2 regions of the Streptomyces sp. NBC_00078 genome follow, and region 1 is predicted to be linked to the other one. Evidence: riboswitches for the same ligand, from Rfam matches in the RefSeq annotation. Region 1 holds a riboswitch; the other holds the start of a gene.

What was found. Region 1 has a riboswitch for ZMP and ZTP ahead of OOK07_RS26990 (glycine hydroxymethyltransferase). Riboswitches for the same ligand answer to the same signal wherever they lie in the genome.
Region 2: linked by a shared signal. The riboswitch ahead of OOK07_RS01725 (bifunctional 5,10-methylenetetrahydrofolate dehydrogenase/5,10-methenyltetrahydrofolate cyclohydrolase) and the one ahead of OOK07_RS26990 (glycine hydroxymethyltransferase) in region 1 are both predicted to bind ZMP and ZTP.

The regions. Positions count from the first base shown of each region.
Region 1 is NZ_JAPELX010000001.1:5,732,658-5,737,846, forward strand. Features, by position in the region: gene OOK07_RS26970 (ABC transporter substrate-binding protein) at 1-562, shown strand, start outside; partial or broken gene OOK07_RS26975 (isocitrate lyase/PEP mutase family protein) at 563-1,290, opposite strand; gene OOK07_RS26980 (hypothetical protein) at 1,475-2,320, opposite strand; gene rocD (ornithine--oxo-acid transaminase) at 2,465-3,670, opposite strand; ZMP/ZTP riboswitch at 3,773-3,862, shown strand; gene OOK07_RS26990 (glycine hydroxymethyltransferase) at 3,906-5,189, shown strand, end outside.
Region 2 is NZ_JAPELX010000001.1:369,437-374,625, reverse strand. Features, by position in the region: gene ctaD (aa3-type cytochrome oxidase subunit I) at 1-1,233, opposite strand, end outside; gene OOK07_RS01735 (RNA polymerase sigma factor) at 1,339-1,887, shown strand; gene OOK07_RS01730 (CU044_5270 family protein) at 1,880-2,854, shown strand; gene OOK07_RS01725 (bifunctional 5,10-methylenetetrahydrofolate dehydrogenase/5,10-methenyltetrahydrofolate cyclohydrolase) at 2,855-3,703, opposite strand; ZMP/ZTP riboswitch at 3,727-3,809, opposite strand; gene OOK07_RS01720 (hypothetical protein) at 3,815-4,267, opposite strand; gene OOK07_RS01715 (nuclear transport factor 2 family protein) at 4,494-4,859, opposite strand; gene OOK07_RS01710 (hypothetical protein) at 5,032-5,189, shown strand, end outside.

The sequences.
Region 1 (5,189 bases):
TCTGGTCAAGCAGCACCCCGACATCACGGACTGGAAGAACCTCAACAAGTACTCGTCCTCTTTCCGCACCGCGGAAAGCGGCGGCAAGGGCCAGCTGATGGACGGCTCACCGTCGTACGTCACCAACGACAAGGCGCTGGTGAAGAACCTGAAGCTGAACTACCAGGTGGTGTTCGCGGGTTCGGAGGCCGCCCAGATCACGCAGATGAAGCAGTTCGCGAAGGAGAAGAAGCCCTTCCTGACGTACTGGTACGCGCCGCAGTGGCTGTTCAAGAAGGTCCCGATGACCGAGGTGAAGCTGCCGCCGTACAAGGAGGGCTGCGACACGGACCCGGCGAAGGTGGCCTGCGCCTATCCGCACACCCCGCTGCAGAAGTACCTCAACGCCGACTTCTCGAAGAAGGGCGGCAAGGCGGCGGCCTTCCTCAGGAAGTTCAGGTGGACGACCGAGGACCAGAACGAGGTCTCCCTGATGATCGCCGACCAGAAGCTGTCGCCCGAACAGGCGGCGAAGAAGTGGGTGGACGGCCACGCGTCCACCTGGAAGGCGTGGCTGTCCTGATCACCGGCGCTTCTTCAGTTCGTCGGCCATCCCCCGCAGCGCCAGTGCAGCCCGGCGCTGCAGCAGCGGCCCGAACGTGATGCGGGTGGCCCCGAGTTCACCGAGTTCGGTGGGCGAGGGGCCCTTGCCGTCCAGCGTGCCGTGCATGTTGACCGGCCCCTGGATCCCGGACCGCAGAAGGGGCAGGACACTCGCCGGGGCGCCGATCGGATAGACGCAGTCGGCGCCCGCGGCGACGTACGACGCGGCCCGCTCGATGGCCCGGTCGGGGTCGGACACCCCGCGGACGAAGGTGTCGACGCGGGCGTTGACGAAGAGTTCGTCACCGGCCGCGGCCCGCACCTCCGCGAGCCAGTCCGCGTGTTTGTGGCGGTCCTTGAGCACACCCCCGTGCGAGTCCTCAAGGTTGCAGCCGACGGCCCCCGTCTCCAGCAGCCGCTCCACCAGCTCCCGGGGCGCGAGCCCGTATCCGTCCTCGATGTCCGCCGACACCGGTACGTCCACGGCCCGTACGATGCGCGCCACCGCGGCGAACATCTCGTCGGGGTGGGTTGCCCCGTCCTCGTACCGAGGGAGGCGGCGACGCCCGCGCTGGGCGTCGCGAGCGCGGGAAAACCGGCCTCGGCGAACACCCGGGCGCTCACCGCGTCCCAGGGGCCGGGCAGCACGAGCGGATCACCCGGGAGGCGGCCCCGGTGCAGCGTGCGAAAGATCTCGACCTTGCTCATGGCGTGTAACCCTCCGGCGGGTATGGCGGCTGACCATCATCCGGTTCCAGACCATCATCCGGTTCCAGTTGTTGATCGCGACGATCAGCCCGACAACAAGATCCGCGATGGACGGCCATGGGCCGCGAATGGCTTCAATAGGATGGGCGCCAATGGGAGGGGCGCCAATGGGATGGGCGGCAGGTCAGACGGTGGCCTCTTCCGCCGCCGACTTTTCCTCCGCCGGCGCCTCCCCGAATCGCGCCAGCGCCAGTGCCCCCGCGATCGCGATGACGAACCCCAGCACCGCCAGCCAGGCGAGCCCCTCCCGCGTACGGTCCCCGAGCCACACCACGCCCACCGTCGCGGGTCCGATCGTCTCGCCGATCACCAGCCCGGCCGTCGCCGTGGTCACCGATCCGCGCTGCAGGGCGGTGGTCAGCAGCAGAAAAGCGGCACCTCCGCCGAGCAGGAGGGCGTACGTCGCCGGGTTGGTGAACAGTTCCGACGGTGCGAGCGAGTCGATCAGCCGTACCGACACCTCCACCACCCCGAACCCGAACCCGGCCCCCGACCCGAGCATCAGCGCCCGCCCCCGCCCGGACCACCGCCCGCCGACCAGCCCGAGCAGCAGCACGGCCACGGCAACCGCGAGCATCGCCCACTTCAGAGCGGTCGACCCGGCGCGATCCCCCTCCGCCCCGGACGCCAGCCCCAGCATCGCGAGCCCGGCACACACCACGCCGACCGCGCCCCACTCCACCCCGCTCAACCGCACCTGCAGCAGTCGCGCTGCGACCACTCCCGTGACTGCGAGGCTTGATGCAAGGGCCGCCGCGACCGCGTAGATCGGGATCGACCGCAGCGCCGCGATCTGCAGCACGAACCCCAGCCCGTCCAGCGCGAGCCCGGCCATGTACCGCCACTGCCGCAGCGCCCGCAGCAGCAGCGCCGCCTCTCCGCCCCCGCCCGCACTCGCCGCCCGCGCGGCGACCGCCTGCAACACCGTCGCTGTACCGAAGCAAACCGCCGCGCCGAGAGCGCACACCATCCCAAAGATCACAAAGTGACTGTAGGGGAGGCGGGCCACGGCCGGGAGTGCTTCGGCGGGCGCTCTCACCGATCTTCAGCCAGCCCCCGACCACCGCAGGACAGGCGCATCAACGGGAGACACGGACCGCACCGATACGGGATCTCACACGCCGAGCACTCCCCGCAGCTGACCGAGCCCCCAGTCCAGATCCTCCTTCCCGATCACCAGTGGGGGCGCGATCCGCACCGTCGACCCGTGCGTGTCCTTCACCAGCACCCCCCGCTCCATCAGCTTCTCCGACACCTCCCGCCCCGTCCCCAACGCCGGACTGATGTCGACGCCCGCCCACAGCCCCCGGCCCCGCACCGCCATGACCCGCCCGGTGCCGGTCAACGCCCCCAGCTCCCGGTGCAGATGGCCGCCCAGCTCGGCCGACCGCGCCTGGAACTCGCCAGTCCGCAGCATCGCGATCACCTCCAGCGCCACCGCGCAGGCCAGCGGATTCCCACCGAACGTCGATCCGTGCTCCCCGGGCCGGAACACCCCGAGCACCTCGGCGCTCGACACCACCGCGGACACCGGCACGATCCCGCCGCCCAGCGCCTTCCCGAGCACATACACATCGGGGACGACCCCCTCCTGCTCGCACGCGAAGGTCGCGCCCGTCCGCCCGAGCCCCGACTGGATCTCGTCCGCCACGAACAGCACGTTCCGCTCCCGCGTCAGCTCCCGCACCGCCGGCAGATAGCCGGCCGGCGGCACCAGCACACCCGCCTCGCCCTGGATCGGCTCGAGCAGCACGGCGACCGTGTTCTCCGTCATCGCCGCCCGCATCGCCGTCAGATCGCCGTACGGCACGATCTCGAAGCCCGGCGTGTACGGCCCGAAGTCCGCCCGGGCCTCGGCGTCGGTGGAGAAGCTGATGACCGTTGTCGTACGGCCGTGGAAGTTGTTGCCCGCGACCACGATCTTCGCCATCTCCGCGGGCACGCCCTTGACCCGGTACCCCCACTTCCGGGCTGTCTTCACCGCGGTCTCCACCGCTTCCGCGCCCGTGTTCATCGGCAGCACCATCTCCATCCCGCACAGTTCGGCGAGCTCGGAGCAGAATGCCGCGAACCGGTCGTGGTGGAACGCCCGCGACGTCAGCGTCACCCGTTCCAGCTGCGCCTTCGCCGCCTCCACGAGCCGCCTGTTGCGATGGCCGAAGTTGAGCGCCGAGTAACCGGCCAGCAGGTCCAGATACCGCCTCCCCTCGACATCCGTCATCCACGCCCCGTCCGCGGACGCGACGACCACGGGCAGCGGGTGGTAGGTGGGCGCGCTGTGCGCGTCGGCGGCGGCGATGAGGCTCTCCGTAGTGGTCACGGGATCTCCAGGGGGTGCCAGAAGCTGAGGGTGTCCCCCTTCCTATCGTCGCTCGCATGGTGGACGCGGGACCTCCGCCTTCCGGCGCGCCCGGTAGTCTGACCGGCGGGCCGTGACTGGCGCGCTGGGATGGGATCGACCATCGGGGAGCGGCCTGCGAGTGAGCGAGTGCCGTGCGCCTGGGCCAACCGTGAACCGTGAATGCTTCAAGCCACGCCACCCGGAGGCCGACGACATGCCAGAGCAGCAGCCCCTGTCCACCGAGTCCACCGCCTTCCGTGCCGCCCTTGACGTGATCCGTGCCGTGGAGCCGCGGGTCGCCGACGCCATCGGCCAGGAGGTCCACGACCAGCGCGAGATGCTGAAGCTGATCGCCTCGGAGAACTACGCCTCCCCGGCCACCCTTCTCGCGATGGGCAACTGGTTCAGCGACAAGTACGCCGAGGGCACCATCGGCCGCCGCTTCTACGCCGGCTGCCGCAACGTCGACACCGTCGAGTCGCTCGCCGCCGAGCATGCCAAGGAGCTCTTCGGCGCCCGCCACGCCTACGTCCAGCCGCACTCCGGTATCGACGCCAACCTGGTCGCCTTCTGGTCGGTCCTCGCCCAGCGCGTGGAGACCCCCGCCCTGGAGAAGGCCGGTGTCCGCCAGGTCAACGACCTCTCCGAAGCCGACTGGGCCGAACTCCGCCAGGCCTTCGGCAACCAGCGCATGCTCGGCATGTCCCTGGACGCGGGTGGCCACCTGACGCACGGCTTCCGCCCGAACATCTCCGGCAAGATGTTCGACCAGCGCTCCTACGGCACCGACCCCGGCACCGGCCTGATCGACTACGAGGCCCTGCGCGTCTCCGCCCGCGAGTTCAAGCCGCTGATCATCGTCGCCGGCTACTCCGCCTACCCCCGCCTGGTGAACTTCCGCATCATGCGCGAGATCGCCGACGAGGTCGGTGCCACGCTCATGGTGGACATGGCGCACTTCGCCGGTCTCGTCGCAGGCAAGGTCCTCACCGGTGACTTCGATCCGGTCCCGCACGCCCAGATCGTCACCACCACCACCCACAAGTCGCTGCGCGGCCCGCGCGGTGGCATGGTCCTGTGCGACGACTCCCTCAAGGACCAGGTCGACCGCGGCTGCCCGATGGTCCTCGGTGGCCCGCTCCCGCACGTCATGGCGGCCAAGGCCGTCGCTCTCGCCGAGGCCCGGCAGCCCTCCTTCCAGGACTACGCCCAGCGCATCGTCGACAACTCGCGGGCGCTCGCGGACGGCCTCATGCGCCGGGGCGCGACCCTGGTGACCGGCGGCACCGACAACCACCTCAACCTGATCGACGTCGCCACCTCCTACGGCCTCACCGGCCGCCAGGCCGAGGCGGCCCTGCTCGACTCGGGCATCGTCACCAACCGCAACGCCATCCCGGCCGACCCCAACGGCGCCTGGTACACCTCCGGCATCCGCATCGGCACCCCCGCCCTGACCACGCGTGGCCTGGGCACCGCCGAGATGGACGAGGTGGCC
Region 2 (5,189 bases), 5.4 Mb from region 1:
CCAGAACGTGATCTTGCCGAGCCGCTCGTCGAGCATCTTGCCGGTCATCTTCGGCCACCAGAAGTGGAAGCCGGAGAACATCGCGAAGACGACGGTGCCGAACACCACGTAGTGGAAGTGCGCCACCACGAAGTAGCTGTCCGAGACATGGAAGTCGATGGGCGGCGAAGCGAGCATCACACCGGTGAGGCCGCCGAAGGTGAAGGTGACCAGGAAGCCGGTGGCCCAGAGCATGGGGGTCTCGAAACTCAGTGACCCCTTCCACATCGTTCCGATCCAGTTGAAGAACTTCACGCCGGTCGGTACGGCGATGAGGAACGTCATGAAGGAGAAGAACGGCAGCAGCACACCGCCGGTGACGTACATGTGGTGGGCCCACACCGTCACGGACAGGCCGGCGATCGCGATGGTCGCGCCGATCAGGCCCATGTAGCCGAACATCGGCTTGCGGGAGAAGACCGGGATGACCTCGGAGATGATGCCGAAGAACGGCAGCGCGATGATGTACACCTCTGGATGGCCGAAGAACCAGAAGAGGTGTTGCCACAGCAGGGCGCCGCCGTTGGCCGCGTCGAAGACATGTGCCCCGAACTTCCGATCCGCCTCCAGCGCGAACAGCGCGGCGGCCAGGACGGGGAAGGCGAGCAGTACCAGCACCGCGGTCAGCAGCACGTTCCACACGAAGATCGGCATGCGGAACATGGTCATGCCGGGCGCGCGCATGCAGATGATGGTGGTGATGAAGTTGACCGCACCGAGGATCGTGCCGAAGCCGGAGAAGGCCAGGCCCATGATCCACAGGTCGGCGCCGATGCCCGGCGAGCGCACCGCGTCGGAGAGCGGGGAGTAGGCGAACCAGCCGAAGTCGGCCGCACCGGACGGGGTGAGGAAGCCGCCGACCGCGATGGTCGAGCCGAACAGGTACAGCCAGTAGGCGAACATGTTCAGCCGCGGGAACGCCACGTCCGGGGCGCCGATCTGCAGCGGCATGATCCAGTTGGTGAAGCCGGCGAACAGCGGCGTCGCGAACATCAGCAGCATGATCGTGCCGTGCATCGTGAACGCCTGGTTGAACTGCTCGTTCGTCATGATCTGCAGACCGGGCCGGGCGAGCTCGGCGCGCATCAGCAGCGCCATGACGCCGCCGATCATGAAGAACGCGAACGACGTGACGAGGTAGAGCGTCCCGATCGTCTTGTGGTCAGTGGTCGTCAACCACTTGAGGTGCCTCATACCCCGCCTGTGTCCGGGCCCGGCACTGTGGTCACACTCGGATGACGCGACGAGAATCACGGAAGCGGGTGTGACGATCCGGCCGGTGCCGGACACGAACGGAACATGAGCAACGACGAGATCTTCGCCGCTGCCTATCGCGAGCACTACTGGGCGGTCAGCCGCTATGTCGCGCGGCGACTGGACGGGCGGGCCGACGAGGTGGAGGAAGTGGTGGCGGAGGTGTTCACGGTCGCCTGGCGGCGCCGCTTGGACCTGCCGGTCTCCCCGCTGCCCTGGTTGTACGGCGTGGCACGCAACTGCCTGGCGAACGCGGTACGCGGCTACGGCCGGCGCCGCCGGCTGGTCGACCGGCTGGGCAACGACGAGACCGCGCACGGCAGACAGACCGTGGACAGCCCCGACACGGAGGCGGCGGGCGCCTGGGTGCACGACGCACTGGCCCGGCTCTCCGAGGCCGATCGGGAGGTGCTGCGCCTGACGGCGTGGGAGGAACTGGGCATCGACGAGGTCGCCGTCGCCCTCGGCTGCGGCAGCCGGGCCGCGTCGATGCGGCTGCACCGCGCCCGGCGCCGGCTCAGAGCCGAGATCGACCGCATACGCCCCGCACCCACGGCCGGTCCGACAGCCGCGAAGGAGCACGACCATGGCTGACGAACTCGAACTCCTGCGCCGCGCCAACCCGGCGCCGACCGACGGCCCCCGCTACGGCGACGGCCCCCTCGACCACCACGCCGAGCGCCGGCTCGGCCAGTTGCTGCACGAACAGCTTCCGGGCGGCCGCCGCACCCGGCTCGTGTGGAGTCTCGCGGCCACCGCGGTCGTCGCCGCGACCGTGCTGACGCTGACGCTCGGCGGCCCGAGCACGACCCCCGCGGTCGCCGCACCCCGCGCGCTCGTCGTCCAGAGCGACTCCACCCCCGTACCCCTGGAACAGCTCGCCGCCCGGGCAGAGCGGCAGGCGGCCGCGGACGGGGCGCCCAACCTGCGCAAGGGCACGCACGTGCAGTCCTGGAGTATGGGCATGAGCGACGACAAGCCCCCGGTCACGCTCCCGGAGGAGCGAGTCGTGCGCTGGAAGGCAGACGGCAGCCACACCGAGCTGGTGGTGGCGACCGACCCGCGGCACCCCGGCCGGCCGGTCCTGCGTGACGAGGGCGGCGATCCGCACCTGGTCGAGGACGGCCATGTCATCAGCAGGCAGACCTACCCGCCGAGCTGGAGCGACGCGCCTCCCGAGTCTCCTCCGCCGCGCGAAACGGCACGGCTGCGCGCCTATCTGCGGGAGGCCACGTACACCCACACCGCGCTCGACACCCCCGGACTCCTCGACGCCGTCCAGGTGCTGCTCGACAACTGGACCCTCGGCGCCCGCGAGTCCGCGACCCTCGCGCGCCTCCTCGCCGGCACCGACGGACTCCGTCCGGTCGGACAGGTGACCGACCGGCTCGGGCGGCGCGGCCAGGCGTACGTGTACGACGCTCCCGGCTATCGCCGGATGCTGATCATGAACCCGGCCACCGGAGCCGTGCTCGGCCTGGAGACCGTCCTCACCAAGGCCGAGCCCGAGTACGGTGTCAGGGCCGGCGACGTGGAGGATTACAGCGCCTGGATGCGCTGATCACGCCCCGAGCTGCCGGACGGCGGCATCGACGGTCTGCTCCAGCAGTGTGGCGATCGTCATCGGGCCGACGCCGCCCGGCACGGGAGTGATGAGACCGGCACGCTCCACGGCGGAGCCGAAGTCCACGTCGCCCACGTTGCCCGGGTTGTAGCCGGCATCGATCACGACCGCGCCGGGCTTCACGTCCTCGCCCCGGATCAGCCGCGGCCGGCCCACGGCAGCCACCACGATGTCGGCCTCCCGGACCACGGAGGACAGCTCCCGGGTGCGCGAGTGGCAGTACGTCACCGTCGCGTCCCGGGCGAGCAGCAGCATGCCGACCGGCTTGCCGAGGATGGCGCTGCGGCCCACTACGACGGCCCGCTTGCCGGACGGGTCGACGTCGTACGCGTCGAGCAGCCGCATGATGCCGCCCGGCGTGCACGACACGAAGCCCGGCAGGCCGAAGCTCATCGTCGCGAAGGAGGCGAAGGTGACGCCGTCCACGTCCTTCTCGGGCGCGATCGCCTCGAACGCGGCCCGCTCGTCGATGTGTTCACCCATCGGGTGCTGCAGCAGGATGCCGTGTACGCCGGGGTCGTCGGACAGTGAGCGCAGGGTGCCGACGAGTTCCCCGGTGGTCGTGGCCGCGGGCAGTGCCACGTGGCGGGATTCGATGCCGGCCTTGCGGCAGCGGTTCTGCTTCATGCGGACATAGGTGACGGAGGCGGGGTCCTCGCCGACCAGCACCGCCGCCAGACAGGGCGCCGTGCCGGTGCGTTCGGTGAGGCCGGCCGCCCGCTCGGCGGTGTCCTCGACGATCCGCCGGGCGAGCGAGGTGCCGTCCATGAGCCGGGCCTGAGACATGATCCACTCCTGGGTCGGTGTGACCGGATCGCCCAGGCGCACGGCATCGACTCCGCGTGGCCGCTCCCCGGTGGTACTCCACCTCAGCGCCAGTCACGGCCCGCCACGACCCTAACCGACCTCCTCGCTCTGCTGCGGCGGGGCGGTCGGATCGGCCCCGGCGAGGAAGGCGGTCGTCTCCGCCTCGATGTGAACGGCGCCGATGGCCCCCGCCCAGCGGGCGATCTCGGTCGCGAGCGCCCTGGCCCCCGCCTCGTCGCCGGTGTCACGGGCCGGCACCGCGAGCAGCAGTTGCCGGGACAGCGTGCCGGGGACCGTGCCCGCACCGCCGCCCAGCCCGGTCGCCCGCCGCCGGCGTTCCAGCGCACGGTGAGGGTCACCGAAGTCGTGGTCGACCGGATGACGCAGGGCCTCCCGGGCCGGCAACGGATCAGGTCCCGACTCCCCGGCCTCCAGCGCCGACGCGTAGTGGGCGGGTGCAGCGGCGTGCTCACTGAAGTGGTTGTCGGCGATCAGGCAGATACATGGAGGCCCAGCCGCGCCGCACCTCGTCCGGAGGCTCACCGATGCGGGAAACGCCGCCTTCGAGCAGCACGCGGTGACGGAGGAAGCGGACGAGGCCGCGCTGCTCTCAGCACTGAGCGCAGCAGAGCAACGGACACCGGCAGACCTACCGCGGAAACTGGCAGCGGCCGCCGAGGCCGGGCAGGACGCACCCGCCCCAGCGCCGCACGGGCCGAGAAGGTCCAGGTCAACCGGGTGGTGACCTGGACCCTCGCGGTTCTGCCTCCTACTCGTCCCATGCCTGGATCAGGATCTCTTCGGTGATCTTTCCGTCGCGCAACGTGATCATCGACTCGGCCAGGACGCGTGTACCGTCCGAGTACTCGCAGGACTGGGTGTAGGCGGCATGGTCGCCCTGGATGATGCAGTGATCCACCTTGTGCGTCATGTCACGGCTGTAGATGTCCTCGAACAGCGCGCCGATCTCGCCGCGACCGTGCAGGACCTTGGGCTTGCTGGGTTGGGTGTTGCGGTCGACGATGCGCACTTGCGCGTCGTCCGCGTAGAGCGACAGAAGATCTGCCGCCGTGTGTCCCTCGACGCCCCGGCGCAGGGTGTCGGCGTTGAAGGCAGGGGTTGCCGCGGTGCCCATGATGACCTCCTTCGAGGGCCGCGACCCGACGAGGAGTGGGCCGCGGAGGGCCTCTCATCCGAGACTCCTCCGCCAGGGCAGCCTCGGCAAGCGCAGCAGGAGCGCTGCCCCTGATGGGTGAGCGGCGCACTGTGCCCGTGTCCGCCGGAGGCCCCGTGACGTTGTGAAAAGCATGATCTCAACACGACGTATCGTTGCCGCGGTTGGTCTCGCCGCCGGCATCACCGCCCTTGCGGCGCCCCTTGCCAGCGCGTCCGACTCGACCATCCAGAACCGGGACGGGAGCGAGCTCAACCCGATCAGCACGATCGACTCCCTCGCCGCGACCGG